DNA from 4 places in the Oerskovia sp. NPDC060338 genome. Region 3 is predicted to be linked to each of the others. Evidence: riboswitches for the same ligand, from Rfam matches in the RefSeq annotation. Region 3 holds a riboswitch; each other region holds the start of a gene.
What was found. A riboswitch is a leader RNA that binds a small molecule or an ion and turns the genes downstream of it on or off. The one in region 3 is predicted to bind thiamine pyrophosphate.
Positions count from the first base shown of each region.

Region 1: another riboswitch for thiamine pyrophosphate. It lies ahead of thiD (bifunctional hydroxymethylpyrimidine kinase/phosphomethylpyrimidine kinase); the one in region 3 lies ahead of thiO (glycine oxidase ThiO).
Region 2: another riboswitch for thiamine pyrophosphate. It lies ahead of thiC (phosphomethylpyrimidine synthase ThiC); the one in region 3 lies ahead of thiO (glycine oxidase ThiO).
Region 4: another riboswitch for thiamine pyrophosphate. It lies ahead of ACFWGN_RS00640 (thiamine ABC transporter substrate binding subunit); the one in region 3 lies ahead of thiO (glycine oxidase ThiO).

Region 1 is NZ_JBHXCQ010000006.1:15,861-20,064, reverse strand. Features, by position in the region: gene ACFWGN_RS08830 (HEAT repeat domain-containing protein) at 205-1,032, opposite strand; gene ACFWGN_RS08825 (hypothetical protein) at 1,185-1,523, shown strand; TPP riboswitch at 1,603-1,703, shown strand; gene thiD (bifunctional hydroxymethylpyrimidine kinase/phosphomethylpyrimidine kinase) at 1,695-3,284, shown strand; gene ACFWGN_RS08815 (hypothetical protein) at 3,349-3,621, opposite strand; gene ACFWGN_RS08810 (quinone oxidoreductase family protein) at 3,618-4,204, opposite strand, start outside.
Region 2 is NZ_JBHXCQ010000012.1:29,827-34,030, reverse strand. Features, by position in the region: gene ACFWGN_RS15310 (response regulator transcription factor) at 1-166, shown strand, start outside; gene thiC (phosphomethylpyrimidine synthase ThiC) at 232-1,944, opposite strand; TPP riboswitch at 1,935-2,044, opposite strand; gene ACFWGN_RS15300 (diacylglycerol/lipid kinase family protein) at 2,229-3,212, opposite strand; gene ACFWGN_RS15295 (CAP domain-containing protein) at 3,281-4,204, opposite strand, start outside.
Region 3 is NZ_JBHXCQ010000004.1:6,149-10,352, forward strand. Features, by position in the region: gene ACFWGN_RS05850 (multicopper oxidase family protein) at 1-1,498, opposite strand, end outside; gene ACFWGN_RS05855 (DUF6220 domain-containing protein) at 1,501-1,956, opposite strand; TPP riboswitch at 2,167-2,244, shown strand; gene thiO (glycine oxidase ThiO) at 2,251-3,582, shown strand; gene thiS (sulfur carrier protein ThiS) at 3,648-3,932, shown strand; gene ACFWGN_RS05870 (thiazole synthase) at 4,036-4,204, shown strand, end outside.
Region 4 is NZ_JBHXCQ010000001.1:136,983-141,186, forward strand. Features, by position in the region: gene ACFWGN_RS00635 (ABC transporter permease) at 1-1,244, opposite strand, end outside; gene ACFWGN_RS00640 (thiamine ABC transporter substrate binding subunit) at 1,256-2,344, opposite strand; TPP riboswitch at 2,402-2,527, opposite strand; gene ACFWGN_RS00645 (DUF4235 domain-containing protein) at 2,697-2,966, shown strand; gene ACFWGN_RS00650 (serine hydrolase) at 3,034-4,204, shown strand, end outside.

The sequences.
Region 1 (4,204 bases), on a different contig from region 3:
GTCGCCCCCAGCATCCGCCGTGCCGCGCCCCGGCTCAACCGCAGGCTCGCCTCCGCCACCCGGCGCAGGCGCTGACCGCGAGTCGCTGCTGCACCTGGCCGGGCGGCCTCGGCACGACGTAGAGCGCCTCGTGGTGCGCTCCAGCATGACGTTCGTCGCGGTCCTGCTCCGACCTGTCGTCGGGGCGGGCGCGAGGCTCCGCGGTCAGGACAGGGGGCGTGTGCTCGTGGTGTCTGCCGCACGGACGCGGCGCACGCGTTGCCAGGTCTTCAGGGCACTGCGTGCTGCGCTCGCGACCGTGCTTCCGTTCGCGATGGCCGCGGTCTCCTCCGCAGGGTCTGCTGCGACGACGAGCAGCGGCTCGTGGACCAGGTCGCTCCCGGTGCGCCCGAGGGCACGGACCGCCCAGTACCGGGTTCTGGTGTCCGGACTGGCGGCCTGGTCGAGGAGCCAGGTCGTCTGGTCGGGCTCGATCGCGCCCAGGGCGTTCGACACGTAGCCCAGGAGCCCGAACCGAGGCTCGACGAGCTCGCGGCGCAGCCCGAGCGCGGCCCCGGACCCGCCGAGGTCGGCAAGGGCAGCGGCCGCGCTCTCCCGGACGCGGTGGTCCGTGTCGCCGAGCACGTCGACGAGGGTCGGCACGGCCTCGTGCGCCCCCAGGACGTCGAGCACCTCGCAGCCGACCGTCCGCTCGTAGGTGACTGGTGAGTCGAGCAGGGCGAGGGCGTAGGGCACGGCTCCCCGGAAGCCCGCGCGTCCGCAGGCTGCCGTGAGGTACCAGGGTGCCGACGCCCCGTTCTCGAGGGCGCGCAGCATCGCCGGCTCGAGCGACGCGTCGGCGAAGGCGTAGAGACGGTTGAGAGTCCGCTCGAACGTGCTGATCGGGAACCGCTCGAAGCGCAGCACGACGTCGCGCAGGGCGTCGGCGGCCTCCCGGTCGCCGGCCAGGGCGCGTTCGGCGGCGGCGTCGACAGCGTCCTCGTCGACCGCGGGATCCGGGTCGAGGAGCCGGGCGAGCAGGTCGTCGGTCATCGCGAGGCCGAGCCGCGCGACGGACGCGGGTGGACGGGAACGCTGAGAACCATGGGGCGAGCATAGGGGGCCGGCCGACCGCCGGGTCTCCTCCGAGCGGGTCCGCTACGGTGGTCGCACCGACGTCGACGACGACCACCGAGGTGACCGCCATGCCCCGCCGCACCGTCCTGCTCGCCGGAGCCGTGGCGGCGTCGTGCGGCTCCCTGGCGCTGGCCGCCGCGCTGGGCGCGACCGGGCCGGTCGCGATCCCGCCGCAGGGGCCGTGGATCGTCGGGGTCGACGCGTGGCCCGACGGGATCGACGTCTGCATCGAGGACCCTGCGGTCGAGTACGCCGTGACACCGCTCCCTCTGCCGCCGCTCCCGACGACGGTCGCTTTCGTCCCCGGCGCCGTCCGCGAGGACGTCGAGCGGGTCGTGACGTGCCTGGACCGGTACGTCCCGCTGTCGAGCATCGACGTGATGACCGTGCCGGCCGGGGTCTCGTAGGCGCCCCCCGCTGATCCGCCCCCGGGCGACACCTGGTGGTCTCCGCCGACCGTCCGGTCCGGGTGCCCGCTATCCTTCCCCCGAAGACACGGGGTGCCCGCTCCCACGAGCCGGGCTGAGAACACACCCGTCGAACCTGATCTAGCTAGCACTAGCGAAGGGATGTCGGCAATGTCGCTTGCTGCCACCACACCTGTCCTGCCCCGACCCGAACCCGCGTCCAGCACCGCACGAGAACGCGTCGGGTCGCCCGGGGCCGAGGCCTCCCGCCCCCGCGTCCTGTCCATCGCGGGCACCGACCCGACGGGAGGCGCCGGGATCCAGGCCGACCTCAAGGCGTTCGCGGCGCACGGCGCGTACGGCATGGCGGTCACGACCGCCCTGGTCGCGCAGAACACGCACGGCGTCCGCACGGTCCACGTCCCGGGCGCGGACTTCCTGACCGAGCAGCTCGACGCGGTCTCGGACGACGTGGTGATCGATGCCGTGAAGATCGGCATGGTCGCCGACGAGGCCAATGCGCGTGCCATCGCGACGTGGCTCGGCCGGGTGCGTCCGCCGTTCGTCGTGCTCGATCCCGTCATGGTCGCCACGAGCGGCCACCGCCTCCTCGACGAGGGGGCCGAGCAGGCGGTGCGCGACCTGGTCGCGCTCGCCGACCTCGTGACCCCCAACCTCCCCGAGCTGGCCGTCCTCCTGGGCGAGCCGGCCGCGACCACCTGGCCGGACGCCCTCGCCCAGGCGAGGCGCCTGCACGTGGCGAGCGGCGCCGTCGTGCTCCTGAAGGGTGGTCACCTCACGGGGGAGGAGTCGCCCGACGCGCTCGTGGGGCCCGACGACGTCACGACCTTCTCCGCGCCCCGCGTCGACACCGTGCACACCCACGGGACGGGGTGCTCGCTGTCGGCTGCGGTTGCGGCGCTCCGACCCCGGCGCGACGACTGGGCGGGCGCCGTGCGCGATGCGAAGACCTGGTTGACCGGCGCGCTGCGGGCCGGGGGAGCGTTGACGGTGGGCACGGGCCGCGGACCCGTCGACCACCTGGCGCACCTGCCCACGCTGGGCCTGCGGGCGTTCTCCGAGGAGGCCTGGGAGCGGATCGCGGGCTGGCGCGAGGCCGTCGAGAGCATGGGGTTCGTGCGGGCGCTCGCGGACGGGAGCCTCGCCGTCGAGGACTTCGGGTTCTACCTCGCGCAGGACGCCGCGTACCTCGCCGAGTACTCGCGCGTGCTGTCGCGGGCGAGCCAGCTCGCGCCGACGCCCGAGGCCCGGCAGTTCTTCGCGGGCGCGGCCGTCGAGTCGCTCGAGGTCGAGCAGGCGCTGCACCGTGACTGGTTGGGCGAGCACGCCGGGATGGACCGGGGGGCGGTCGAGAGCGTCGACCCCTCTCCCGTGACCGCCGCCTACACCAACCACCTGCACGCGGCGTCGAACGGGTCGTACGCGGAGACCGTCGCGGCGCTGCTGCCGTGCTACTGGCTGTACTCGTACATCGGCGACGTCCTGGTGCGCCGGGCGGGGGACCTCGACGGGCATCCGTACGCGCGGTGGATCTCGCTCTACGGCGACCCGGCCTTCCAGGAGGCGACGCGCACCGCGTGCTCTTTCGCCGACGAGGCCGCGCGCTGGGCCTCGCCCGCCGAGCGCGAACGCATGCTGCGCGCGTTCGAGCTGTCCTCGATGCACGAGTACCTGTTCTTCGAGCAGGGGATCGAGCGGCCGACCTGGCCCGAGGCGCCGGTCGGGGGCGCCGAGAAGTGAGCAGATGCCCCTGATCCGGGGGGAACGGGGGCATCTGCTCACTTCTCGGCGCGAGCGGCCGTCCTCACGCGCTCGTCGTCCCGCCGTCCGGGTACGAGCAGTCGTACCCGGGCGGCCACCAGCGCCACGACGTGCTGACCTCGTTCGACGACACGCCCTCGGGGCGCTCCGTGACGCACTGCGTGCGCATCTGGTCGAGCCCGACCGTCAGGTAGTAGACCGCGAGCACGCCCGTGAAGACGACCATGAGGACGGTCAGCGCCAGGCGCAGGCGGCGGTCCGTCCGCCGGGTGGGTTCGTCCTCGCCGGGGCGCGGCGGCACCCAGTCCCAGCTCACGAGGCGGCGCTCGGGACGAGCAGGACCTTGCCCGTCGTCGCGCGGCCCTCGAGCGCGCGGTGCGCGTCGGCCGCGCGGGCGAGCGGGAACGTCGCGCCCACGCGCACGTCCAGGTCCCCCGAGGCGACGAGCGCGAAGATCTCGTCGGCGCGCTCGATGAGCTCGGCGCGCGTCGCGGTGTAGTCGTCGAGCTTGGGGCGGGTCGCGAACAGCGACCCGCCCTTGTTGAGGCGCTGCAGGTCGAACGGAGGTACCTGGCCCGAGGACCCGCCGAACAGCACGAGCATGCCGCGGCGGCGCAGCGACGCGAGCGACGCCTCGAACGTGTCCTTGCCGACCGAGTCGTAGGCGACCGCGACACCCCGGCCGCCCGTGAGGTCGCGCACGATCGCGGGCAGCTCGGTCGTGAGGTCGTCGAGCTCGGCGTAGTTCAGGACGTCGGCCGCCCCGGCCGCGCGCGACAGCTCGGCCTTGGCCTCGGTCGAGACGGTCGTGATGACGCGCGCGCCGCGGCGCACCGCGAGCTGGGTCGCGAGCAGCCCGACGCCGCCGGCCCCCGCGTGCAGCAGGACGTCGTCCCCGG
Region 2 (4,204 bases), on a different contig from region 3:
GTGCCGCGGGCAGTCGAACGCCGAGATCGCCGCGACGCTGTTCCTCGAGGCGAGCACCGTGAAGTCGCACCTGAGCCGGATCATGACCAAGACGGGCATGCGCGACCGTGTCCAGCTCGTGGTGTGGGCGTACGAGCACGGGATCGCGGCGCCGTCGGCACGGTGACCCGGCCCAGGTAGGACGTCCTGCGCGAGGTAGTGCGCGCTGCGTCCTATCTCGCGCAGGACGTTCTACCTCGGCGCCACGGGCTCGCTCGGCGCCACGGGCTGGGCGGGAGTCACGGGGAGGTACACCCGGCCGCCCGCGTCCGCGAACTCGCTCGACTTCTCCGCCATGCCGGCCTCGATCGCCTCGACCGACGTCAGCCCGTTCTCCTCGGCGTACTCGCGCACGTCCGCCGAGATCCGCATCGAGCAGAACTTGGGCCCGCACATCGAGCAGAAGTGCGCGGTCTTGGCGGGCTCGGCCGGCAGGGTCTCGTCGTGGAACGCGCGGGCCGTGTCCGGGTCGAGCGAGAGCGCGAACTGGTCGTGCCAGCGGAACTCGAACCGGGCACGGGACAGCGCGTCGTCCCGGAGCTGCGCGCGCGGGTGGCCCTTTGCGAGGTCGGCCGAGTGCGCCGCGATCCTGTACGTGATGACCCCCGTCTTGACGTCGTCGCGGTCGGGCAGCCCCAGGTGCTCCTTGGGCGTGACGTAGCAGAGCATCGCGGTCCCGGCCTGCGCGATGATCGCGGCCCCGATCGCGGACGTGATGTGGTCGTACGCGGGCGCGATGTCGGTCGCGAGCGGGCCGAGCGTGTAGAACGGCGCCTCCTCGCACAGCTCCTCCTCGAGGCGCACGTTCTCGACGATCTTGTGCATGGGGACGTGCCCCGGGCCCTCGATCATGACCTGCACGCCGTAGGACTTCGCGACCTTGGTCAGCTCGCCCAGCGTGCGCAGCTCGGCGAACTGGGCCGCGTCGTTGGCGTCCGCGATCGAGCCCGGGCGCAGGCCGTCGCCCAGCGAGAACGTCACGTCGTAGTCGCGCAGGATCTCGCACAGCTCCGCGAAGTGCGTGTACAGGAACGACTCCTGGTGGTGCGCGAGGCACCAGGCAGCCATGATCGAGCCGCCGCGGGACACGATGCCCGTGACGCGGCGAGCGGTCAGCGGGACGTAGCGCAGGAGGACGCCCGCGTGCACGGTCATGTAGTCGACGCCCTGCTCGGCCTGCTCGATCACGGTGTCGCGGTAGATCTCCCACGTGAGCTGTGAGGGATCGCCCTTGACCTTCTCGAGCGCCTGGTAGAGCGGCACGGTCCCCACGGGGATCGGGGAGTTGCGCAGCACCCACTCGCGGGTCTCGTGGATGTCCTTGCCCGTCGAGAGATCCATGAGGGTGTCCGCGCCCCAGCGGGCGGCCCACACCATCTTCTCGACCTCCTCCTCGATCGAGGACGTCACGGCCGAGTTGCCGATGTTCGCGTTGATCTTCACGCCGAACGCCTTGCCGATGATCATGGGCTCGATCTCGGGGTGGCGGCGGTTGGCCGGGATCACGGCCCTGCCCCGCGCGACCTCGTCGCGCACGAGCTCGACGTCGACGCCCTCGCGGGCCGCGACGAAGCGCATCTCGTCGGTCACGACCCCGGCCCGCGCCCAGGCGAGCTGCGTCCGGGCGCCACCCGTGCCGCGCTCGGTGGTGGCGGCGTTGGGCCGGAGCCAGGACGCACGCAGGGCGGGCAGGCCCCCCGCGAGGTCGAACGCCGCGGGGTCGTCCGACGCGGTGTACGGGCCCGAGGTGTCGTACAGGTCCAGGTGCTCGCCGTTGCTCAGGTGCACGCGGCGCTCGGGGACGCGCAGGTGCGCGGCGCCCGGGACGGGGTGGTGGACCTTGGCGGACCCCGCGATGGGTCCGGTCGTGATGGTGTGCGCGGGCACAGCGGTCTCAGAGCTCATTGCTCTCTCCCTACGTCGGCATGATCCGAACAGGTTCGAACGGTCGGCGGCGCTGAGCCGCCCTCTCAGCTCGCTGCTGCGAGCTCCCGTGGGTGTGTGGAGTTGTGGGTCGTGCTGGTGGTGCGGTGGTGCGGTGTGCTGGGTGGTGCGCGGCCACCGTAGCGCACGGCGCTGGGCGCCGGCGCGCGCGTCCCACGACCGCCCCTCTCCCCGTGAGTGCGGAGTTCTTGCGAGAAACGCCGGGCGTGTCGCACAAGAGCTCCGCACTCAGCGACTGGCCTGGATCACCCGCCCGTGGGCGCGCCCTCCGCGATGTCGTCGGACGTGTCGGGCTGGTACACGCACACCCACAGCGCCCCGGCGCGCACGCTGACCTCGAGCTTCCTCGACGGCTCGATCACGTCGCCGTCGAGCTGGCGTGGCTGCGGCCGGTCGGAGATCACCGAGATCCGTGACCCGCGCAGCACCTCCATGTTGGGGACGCGCCTGCGTCCACGCAGCACCCCGACGAGGAGCTGGACCCAGTGGCCCAGGTTGCGGGGCGCGAGGATCGCGACGTCCATCTGCCCGTTGTCGGGCACGGCGTCGGGCAGCAGGTTGACGCCCGCCTGGAGCTTGCCGACGTTCCCCACGAGCACGCTGCGCGCCCGACGGCGCAGCACCGGCCGGTCGTCCACGCGCACCTCGACCTTCATCTCGTCGTCGGCGAGGTGCTTGAACGCCGAGACGACGTAGGCGAGAGCACCCGCCTTGGCCTTGAGCGCTGTCGGTGCGTCCTCCATCATCGCGGCGTCGAGCCCCATGCCCGCCATGACGGCGAACGCCTGACCGTCGACCTCGCCGACGTCCACGGCGCGGCGCCCGCGGTCGAGCGCGAGGCGGATGCCGTCCTCCGGGCTCGGCGGGATGCCGAGGTTGGTCGCGAGGAGGTTGCCCGTGCCGCCGGGCAGGACCGCGAGCGCCGCGTCGGTCCCGACGAGCCCCTCGATGCAGGCTCGCACGGTGCCGTCACCGCCGCTGACGAACACGACCTCGGCGCCGTCGTCGACGGCCTGCCGGGCCTGGCCGGTGCCGGGATCCTCGGCGGTCGTCTCGAGCCAGGCGGGGGCGGGCCAGCCCGCGTCGGCGAGCTGGGACTCGATGGTCCGACGGAGCTCGTCGAGCCCATCGACCCGGTTCGGGTTGACGATGACCGCCGAGCGGAGCGGGGCGTGGTCGAGACGTTGCTGGGCGGCGGGCTCGGGCGTTGCTTCGGGGGACGGGTTCACACCTGAGTATGTCGCGGCGTGCACCGGCTCGCCCGGCAAGCGGACACCTCGGACCCTTCCGGGCGTCCTCAGTACCCGAAGACCTGCACCCAGGTGTTTCCCGCGCGCCCCAGTCCCATCGCCGTGAAGTCGCAGTTGAGGATGTTCGCGCGGTGCCCCTCGGACGCCATCCACGCGTCGACCACGGCCTGGGCGGTCTGCTGACCGGCCGCGATGTTCTCGCCGCCGGGCTGTGCGTACCCCTGGGCGGTCACGCGGTCGCCGAAGGTCCGCCCGTCGAGGCTCGTGTGGCTGAAGTACCCCTGGTCGACCATGTCCTGCGCGTGCAGGGTCGCGGCGCGGGCGAGCTGGTCGTCGGCGCGCAGGGCCGGGCAGCTCGCGGCCGCACGGTGCGTGTTGACGAGGTCCAGCACGGCGGCCATGTCTCCCGTGCCCGACGACGGGGCTCCCCCGGTCGAACCGGTTCCGCCCGTCGAGGGGGCGGGGTCCGCGAGCAGCGCGGCCTGGGTCACGGCGCCCGCCACGCCGTCGGGCTCGAGGCCCTGCGCCGCCTGGAACGTGCGCAGGGCGCGGTCGGTCCCCGCACCGAACTCGCCGTCGGCCAGGACCGTGGCCCCGTGCACCTGAAGCCGCTCCTGGATCGCCTGGACCTCGGGTCCGGTCGCGCCGAGCTGCGGCGGGCCTGCGGGGGCGGTCGCCTCGGGCGCGGGCTCTGGAGTCGGCTCCGGGGACGCCGCCGCGGGCGCGTCGGGGACCGGGGTGGTCACCTGTGCGTCCGGCGCGGTCTGCGGCGAGGTCGGCTGCCGTGCCGTACCGCCCTCGGCGAGGACCGGCCCGCGCGAGGCGTCGCTCCGGCTCGCGCGGTCGACGTCGCGGCCGAGCGCGGCGTCCCAGCGCGCGCCGATCGGCTCGAGCCCCGGTCCCTGGCCGCCGACCTCCTGGACGGCCGGGACCGCGAGCAGGCCGCCCACGAGGCCGAGCGTGACCACCAT
Region 3 (4,204 bases):
GGTCCTCGTCGGGGACGGCCCACCGGTCCGCGTCCCCCGGGGCGGCGTCGGCGTCGGCGCCCGCCCCGGCGTCGGGCACGAGCTCCAGGCCGATGTCCTCCTCGCCGTCGACCGCCAGGCGCACGGGGTGGGAGGGCATGGTGAGCTCGACGTCGTAGCGGCCTCCCGCCGGGACGCGCAGCGCGAGGCCGCTCACCTCCTCGGCGCCGGGAACGTCCGTGCCGTCGACGGCGACCACACGGAAGCCGGCCCCGTCCACCCCGATCCGGTGCGGCACCTGGTCGGCGTCGAGGAGCCGCAGCCGTACCCGTTGCCCGGGCGTGGCCGCGAGCTGCTCGACCTCGTCGCTGCCCGCGAGCGTCGTCGTGCCGCTGAGGGTGTGGACCGGGAGCACCAGGTCGAGGTCGGCGACCGGGCCCGAGGCCGGGAGCACGACGAGCGTGCCGAAGAGCCCCCGGCGCACCCCGTCGGACGAGCTCTGGTGCGTGTGGTACCAGTACGTCCCGGGCTGGTCCGCGACGAACCGGTAGGTGAAGGACCGCCCGGGCAGGACGGCGTCCTGCGTCACGCCCGCGACCCCGTCCTCGCCGTTGGGCACGTCGTAGCCGTGCCAGTGCACGCTGACGCCCGCCCGGACGTCCTCGTTGTGGAGCTCGACCTCGACGACCTGCCCGACCTGGGCCCGGATCTCGGGCCCCGGCAGGGAGCCGAAGCTCCAGGCCTGCACCACCTCTCCCGACGGGAGGGTCAGGTCCGACTCGCGGGCCGTGAGGGTCACCGGCACCCGCTGCCCGGGAACGTCCGCGGGGGTCCGGAGCTCGGTCACGTCCACGGTCGGGGCGCCGCCGCCCGCAGCCGAGAGCTCGTCGGTCGCGGGCTCGTCCGCGGCGTGTCCGCTCCCGGTGTGCGCTCCCGTGCCCGGGGCTGCGGCGCCCGCGGCCCCGACGGCACCGGGACCGACCACCTCGAGATGCACCTCTGCCCGGCTCGCCCACCAGGCGAGCCCGAGCGGCAGGAGCAGCACGAACGCCGCGGCGAGGCTCACGCCCCGCACGACGCCCGCGTCACGCCCGGCGAGCACGAGCCACGTCACGAGGGTCGCGGCCGCGACGAGGAGCACGACGACGCCCCCGCTGAGGGGCCCGACGGGGTAGCCGACCACCAGCACGAGGACCAGCTCCCCGGCGGTGGCGTACGCCGCCCCGAGGAGGCAGGCCTGGCGCGCCGGCATCGCTGGACGGCCCCTGCCGACGACGAGCACGACGAGCGCGAGCACCGCCCCGCCGACGGCGAGCGGGAGCCCGACGAGCACCTTCTCCTGGACGAACCACCACCCGTGCCCGCCCAGCAGGACCACGACCCCGACACGCAGCACGAGCGCCACGGTCGCGAGCGCGACCCACGGGCCGCGCCGCGGCCGGAGCGCGGCGAGCACCCACCCGGCCCCGCCCGCGAGGGCGAGGACCAGGTAGACGAGCTGGAGGGCGGGGACGGTCACCGTCAGACGTTCCCGGGGGCGGTGGTCGACGCCGGGCTGGGCACGCGCCCTTCCATCACGAGCGCCCGAGCCCTGGACGCGACGGTCCCCGTGACGCCGAGGATCGCGAGCCCGTTGAGGGCGTGGAAGCCGAGCATGACGGTGCCCGCCGTGGTGATCTCACCGGGGGGCGGCTCCGACCCCGTGAGGACTCCGGTGAGGATGAACAGGATCGTCTGGAACAGCAGGAGGCCGAACCCGAGCACGGCCAGCCACACGGTGCGTCTCCCGGCCTTGGCGAGGGCGGCGAACACGATCGACAGGATCATCAGCAGGGGCAGCACGATGCGGCCGCTCGTCCCGTGGATCGCGAAGAGCTCGTCGTCGGGGTCGCTGAACACGCCGACGGCGGCGAAGTAGAACTGCATGACCACGGCGACGACCACGAGGACGCTGATCACGAGGAATGTCTTGCGCATGAGGAGCTCCACCTGAAGCGGGGAAGGTGGGCGGGCCGCTCGGGTCCGCGGCGGGGCGGTCGATGCTCGACCGCTCGGGGAGGCCGTCCCTGGAGGGAGGTCGCACGCACGGGAGTCGGATGTCCCAGCGGATACACCGAGAGAGGTCGGCAACGCCCCGGTTGATACACGGTCGGCGACCGGACGCGTGCGTTGTAGGGTGGCCGCGAAGCACGGGAGCCCCGCACGGGGCTGAGAGGGCGAGAGCCGACCGTCGAACCTGATCTGGGTCATGCCAGCGAAGGGAGCGAGCGCATGTGCGCAGCCCTGTCCACCGACCACCCTGCACTGCCCGCGCGCCCACCGGGGCGCGGCGAGAGCCCGCGGGGCGTGCCGCCGTCGGGCGCGGTGGGGCGAGCCGCGCCCGCCCACCGGAGGACCACGGACGAGAGGCCCGACGGCGCCACGGACGTCCTCGTCGTGGGCGGCGGCATCGTGGGGCTCACCGCGGCCTGGCGGGCCTCTCGCGCGGGCCTGCGCGTCACCGTCCTGGACCCTTCCCCCGGAGACGGCGCTACCCACGCCGCGGCCGGGATGCTGGCGCCCGTGACCGAGGCCGACTTCGGCGAGGAGGCCGCGCTGCGCCTGGGCTCCGACTCCGCGGCGCGCTGGCCGGTGTTCGCGGCCGAGCTCGAGGCGGACTCGGGGCTGAGCGTGGGCCTGCGGACGACCGGGACCCTCACGCTGGCCTACGACGGCGACGACCTCGCGCTCGGGCGCCGCGTGCGCGCGCTGCAGGAGGCATGGGGGCTCGACTCGACCGAGATCTCGGTCGCCGCGGCGCGCGAGCGGGAGCCGCTCGTCGGTCCGCGCGTCGCCGGGGCGTTCTGGGCGCCCGGCGACCACCAGGTCGACCCGCGCGCGGTGCACCGCGCCCTGACCGCAGCCCTCGCGCGGGACCCGCGTGCCGCCGTCGTGCACCGCCGGGCGGTGCGGCTGCTCCGCTCGACGGGCCTCGGCACTCCCGTGACCGGAGCCCTCGACGACGCGGGGGTCGAGCACCGCGCGGGAACCGTGGTCCTCGCGGCGGGCGCGGACTCGGGCGACCTGCTCGGGGACGTCCCCGAGGTGTGCGCCCCGACCCGTCCGGTGAAGGGGCAGACGCTGCGGCTCGACGCCCCCGCGTGGTTCACGCTCGACCACGTGGTGCGCGGGATCGTGCAAGGGCGTCCGGTGTACGTCGTACCGCGTACGCCTGGACCCGACGGGCACCGCGAGGTCGTGGTCGGCGCGACGAGCGAGGAGCACCCCGACGACCGGCGTGCGACCGCGGGCGGCGTCTTCGCGCTCCTGCGCGACGCGCGCGCCCTGCTTCCCGGGCTGGACGAGCTGGCTCTCGTCGAGGTCACGCCGCGCGTGCGACCGGGCACCCCGGACAACATGCCGTTCCTGGGGCCCACCACCGTTCCCGGCCTGGTCCTCGCGACCGGCCACTACCGCAACGGCGTGCTGCTCGCTCCCGTCACGGCGGCCGCGATCGACGCGGTCCTGACCGGGGAGCCGGTGCCGTCCGCGGTCGCGGCGATCGACCCGCTGCGCTTCTCGCCCACCCCTACCCCCGCGAGACAGAGGCTCGCGTCGAGGTAGCGGGGCGGGCCCCTCTCCCTCGACGGCAGACCTCTACCTCGGCGACCCACCTCCTGGAGGACCGCATGACCCACCCGACTCTCCCCGCGGCCACCGGTGCGCGGCCCACGAACCCGCCCGCGACCGGGAGCGCCCTCGTCAACGGCGAGCACCACCCGCTCACCGCCCCGACGACCGTCGCAGCCCTCGTGGCCGCGCTGCTGCCCGAGCTCGTCGGGGACAGCGGAGACGTCCCCCGGGGCGTCGCGGTCGCGATCGACGACGCCGTGCTCCCCCGCAGCACGTGGCCGTCCACGACCCTGCGCGACGGCGACCGCGTCGAGGTCGTCACGGCGGTGCAGGGTGGTTGAGGCGGCGCGCGGCACGACCGGCGCGCCCGGTCCGGCGCACGCCGGTTCCCCGGCAGCGGACCCTCTCGTCGTCGCGGGCGTCCCCCTCGGCTCCCGCCTGGTCATGGGCACGGGCGGCGCGGCGAACCTGCTGACGCTCGAGGACGCCCTCGTGGCGTCCGGGACCGCGCTCACGACCGTCGCGATGCGCCGCGTCGCGAGGGTGCGCCCGACAGCTGACCGAGCCCGCCCGGGCACCGCAGGCGCGGGCGGTGGTGCGGGCGGTGGTGCGG
Region 4 (4,204 bases), on a different contig from region 3:
TCGAGCGTGATGAGGAACCCGAACCCGACCGTCACCGCCGAGACGCCGAGCGGGAGCATGAAGACCGAGTCGAGCGCGCTGATCGCCCGCCGCCCCGTGCGCGACCGCGGACGCCGCGAGACGACGAGCGCGACGAGCCCGCCGATCACGACCGCGAGCAGGGTCGCGATCGCGGCGGTCCGGAGCGAGTTGGCCGTGGCCTCCCACACGGTCACGCTCAGGGCGTTGCGGCCGCCGGTCGTGCCGAGGTTCGCGTAGTTCGCGAGGCTCCAGCCGTCGGGGGTCTGGAACGAGCGCACGAGGAGGTTGACGAGCGGCAGGGCGATCAGGCCCAGCACGACGACGGCGGTCACCGCGAGCGGGGCCGCGTCGGCCCGCAGGCGCAGCGGCCGGGCGGCGGACGTCGCCGCGGACAGGTGGAGCGCGCGCTCGCGGCGGGTGCGGGTCCGGTTGGCGACGCTCAGCGCGACCACGACCACGACGAGCTGCACGACCGAGAGCACCGCGGCCGCGCGCAGGTCGAGGAACTGCGTGGTCTGGATCCAGATCTCGGTCTCGATGGTCCCGTACTGGACCCCGCCCAGGACGAGCACGACCCCGAACGCCGTGGCGCAGAACAGGAACACGATCGACGCGGCCGACGCGATGGCCGGGGCCAGCGACGGCAGCGTCACGGACCGGAACGCACGCCAGGGCGAGGCGCCCAGGGCGCGAGCCGCTTCCTCGGCGCGCGGGTCGAGGTGCTCCCAGAGCCCGCCGACGGTCCGCACCACGACCGAGTAGTTGAAGAACACGAGGGCCAGGACGATCGCCCCGAACGTCCCCTCGAGCCGCAGGAACCCGAGCAGCCCGCCCTCGACCAGCAGGGAGCGGAAGGCCACCCCGACCACGACGGTCGGCAGCACGAACGGCACGGTCACGAACGCGCGCAGGAACGTGCGCCCCCGGAACCGGCACCGGTACAGCACGTACGCGCCGGGCACGCCGAGCAGCACCGAGATCACGGTCCCGAGCACGCCCTGCCACAGCGTCAGCCCGATGATCCGCCAGGTCCGCGGCTCGGAGAACACCTCGGCGAAGCCGGAGAGGTCGAGGGAGCCGTTGCTGACGAACCCGCGCGCGATCAGCGTCACGACGGGCCACGCGAAGAACACCCCGAGGAACAGCAGCGGCAGCCCGGCGGCGAGCCCCCACAGGAGGACCCGCCCGCCGCGCTGCACCGCCGCGGGCACGCCGCGGCTCACGGGCAACGTGCTCAGCCGATCACCGTCGACGTCCACGCCTTGATCCACTCGTCGCGGTGGGCGGTGATGTCGGCCGGCGCGACCTCGAAGGGCGACGGGGACAGGGGCGCGAACTCGGCCCAGCCCTCGGGCAGCTCGGTGTCCGCGTCCGCCGGGTACATGTACATGTTGTCGGCGATGTCGGCCTGGAACGCGTCGCTCACGAGGAAGTCGACGAGCTTCTTGGCGCCCTCGGGGTTCTTGGCCCCGGCCAGCACGCCCGTGTACTCGACCTGGCGGAAGCAGGTGTCGAGCAGCGCACCCGTCGTGGTCTCGGTGCCGTCCTCGGTGACCGTGAACGCGGGCGACGTCGAGTAGGACAGCACGAGGGGGCGCGGGCCCTTGCCCTCGGAGCCGGAGAAGTCGACGTAGTAGGCGTCGGACCATCCGTCAGCGACCTTGACGCCGTTGTCCTCGAGCTTGCTCCAGTAGCCCTCCCAGCCGTCCTCGCCGTAGGCGCCGACGGTCGCGAGCAGGAACGACAGCCCGGGCGACGACGTCGCGGGGTTGGTCACGACGAGCAGGTCCTTGTACTCGGGCTCGGTCAGGTCGTCGAGGGTCACGGGCTCGGGGATGCCCGCTGCCGTGAACCAGGCGTGGTCGACGTTGACGCAGACGTCGCCGAGGTCCACGGGGGTGAGCTCGCCGTCCCCGACGGCGTACTGGGCCGCCGAGTCGGCGAGGCCCGCGGGCGTGTAGGGCTCGAGCACGCCCTCGTCGATCGCGCGGGTCGCGAACGAGTTGTCGATGCCGAACACGACGTCGCCGAGCGGCGCGTCCTTGGTCAGGATCAGCTGGTTGACGAGCGCTCCGCCGTCGCCGGGAGCGACCTGCTTGACGGTCAGCCCGGACTCCTTCTCGAACGCGGCGAGGACGTCCTCGCTCACGTTGAAGGAGTCGTGCGTGACGAGCGTGACGGTGCTCGCCTCCGCGCTCGAGGTGTCGCCCGCGCCTGTGTCGGTCGACCCGGCACAGGCCGTGAGAGCCAGCGCGCTGAGCCCGCCGACGAGACCGAGGCCGATCTTGTGAGCGGGGCCGCGGCGGGTACTGATGGTGTTCACGTGTCCTCCTTGGACGTCACAGGAGGGGGACCTCGCGCACGGAAGGTCCGTGAGCGAGGCTGGAGAAGCCCGACTTCCTCCACCGGTGCTAACCGGATCAGGTTCGAGGGTCTGCGGTGGTCCGCACTCTCAGCGCCTGTTGCCCGTTGTCTCCGGGCGGTCGGCGCTCCCCTGTCGTTCACCTGCGACTTTACACCGCGGCCCGACGGCGCGGGCAGGGGTCCGGCGTGTGGTCTCGCCCGAGGCGCGCCCCGCCCGGGGCGACGGCTACGGTGGGACCTGAGCTCCGCCGTCGGGCACGTGCACGACGCGCGGCGCGCCCCGCCCGCCGCACCCTCACCAGGAGGTCCACATGGCCGAGAACGAGCAGACCCTCACCGAGAAGGTCGCGACCGTCGCCCTGACGCTGGCCGCGGGCTGGGTCGCGCAGAAGGTCGTGAGCTTCGCGTGGGCCAAGGCGACGGGGCACGACGCCCCCAAGGACCTGGACGACCCCGAGGTCGGCATCATCAGCGCTGTCACGTTCGCCGCGGCCGCTGCGGCCGCGAGCGTGTTCGCCCGCCGTTTCGCGGGGCGCGAGGCCAAGCGCGTCGTGACGCGGCTCGCGGCCCGCGCGTCCTGAGACCGGGGTCGGGCGGCACCGGCGGGTCCGCACCCGCCGCGCGAGGGTCGTTCCGTAGGGTGTCTCGATGCCCTCCCTCTCTGCTGCCCGACGCCGTCGCTCACCCCTCGTCGGAGGCCTCCTCGTCGTGGGGCTCGCACTGACCGGGTGCTCGTCGTCCGGGAACGGCTCCGAGGTGCCGCCCACGCCGAGCGCGGCCCCGACCGCGGTCGCGCTGCCCGGCGGCACGGTGGGCAAGGCGGCCGGCTGGGTGCTCGAGGTGCTCAACGCGGACGCTTCGCCCGACGCCGCGACGCTGGACCGGCGGTTCGCCCGGTCGTTCCTGGACCAGGTTCCCGCCGCGCAGCTCGTGCCCGTCCTTGACCAGCTCCGCGCGGACCGGGAGTGGGTGCCGGTCTCGGTCGACGTGGTCGACGCGGACGAGAAGCAGTCCGCGCTGACGATCGTCGGGGCGAGCGGTCAGTACTTCACGATGCAGATCGGGGTCGATGCGGACAGCCGCATCGAGACCCTGTTCTTCGGCCCGGGCGACGACCCGCACCGCGAGCCCGCGGCGAGCTGGGACGAGCTGGGCGAACGCCTCGACGCCGTGGACGCGCAGAGCTCGCTGCTCGTGGCCCAGGTCCTGGACAACGGGACGTGCCAGGCGGTCGAGGAGGCCCCCGGCGGCACGGAACCGGACGAGGTGCTGCCGCTCGGCTCGATCTTCAAGCTCTACGTGCTGGGCGCGGTGTCGCAGGCCGTCGAGGCCGGGACGCTGACCTGGGACGACGAGCTGACCGTGACCGACGACGTGCGGTCGCTGCCCTCTGGCCAGCTCCAGGACGCGCCCACGGGCACCGTGGTCACGGTGCGCGAGGCGGCCGGGCTCATGATCTCGATCAGCGACAACACCGCGACCGACCTGCTGGTCCAGGCCGTGGGGCGTGACGCCGTCGAACGCGCGCAGGCCGAGCTGGGGCACGCCGACCCGTCCCTGAACACCCCGTTCCTGACGACCCGCGACGCGTTCGCGATCGCGTGGGGCTCGCCGTCGCAGGCCACCGGGTGGGCCGCGGCCGGCACCGCGGAACGGCGCGCGATGCTCGACGCGCTGCCCGGCGGGCCCCTCGACGTCGACCCCGCGGGAGTGACCACGCCCGTGTGGCAGGACGACGTCGACTGGTTCGCGACGTCGTCGGACCTGTGCGCCGCGCACGTCTGGTTGCACGACCGCGGCGAGCAGGACCCCGTGGTCC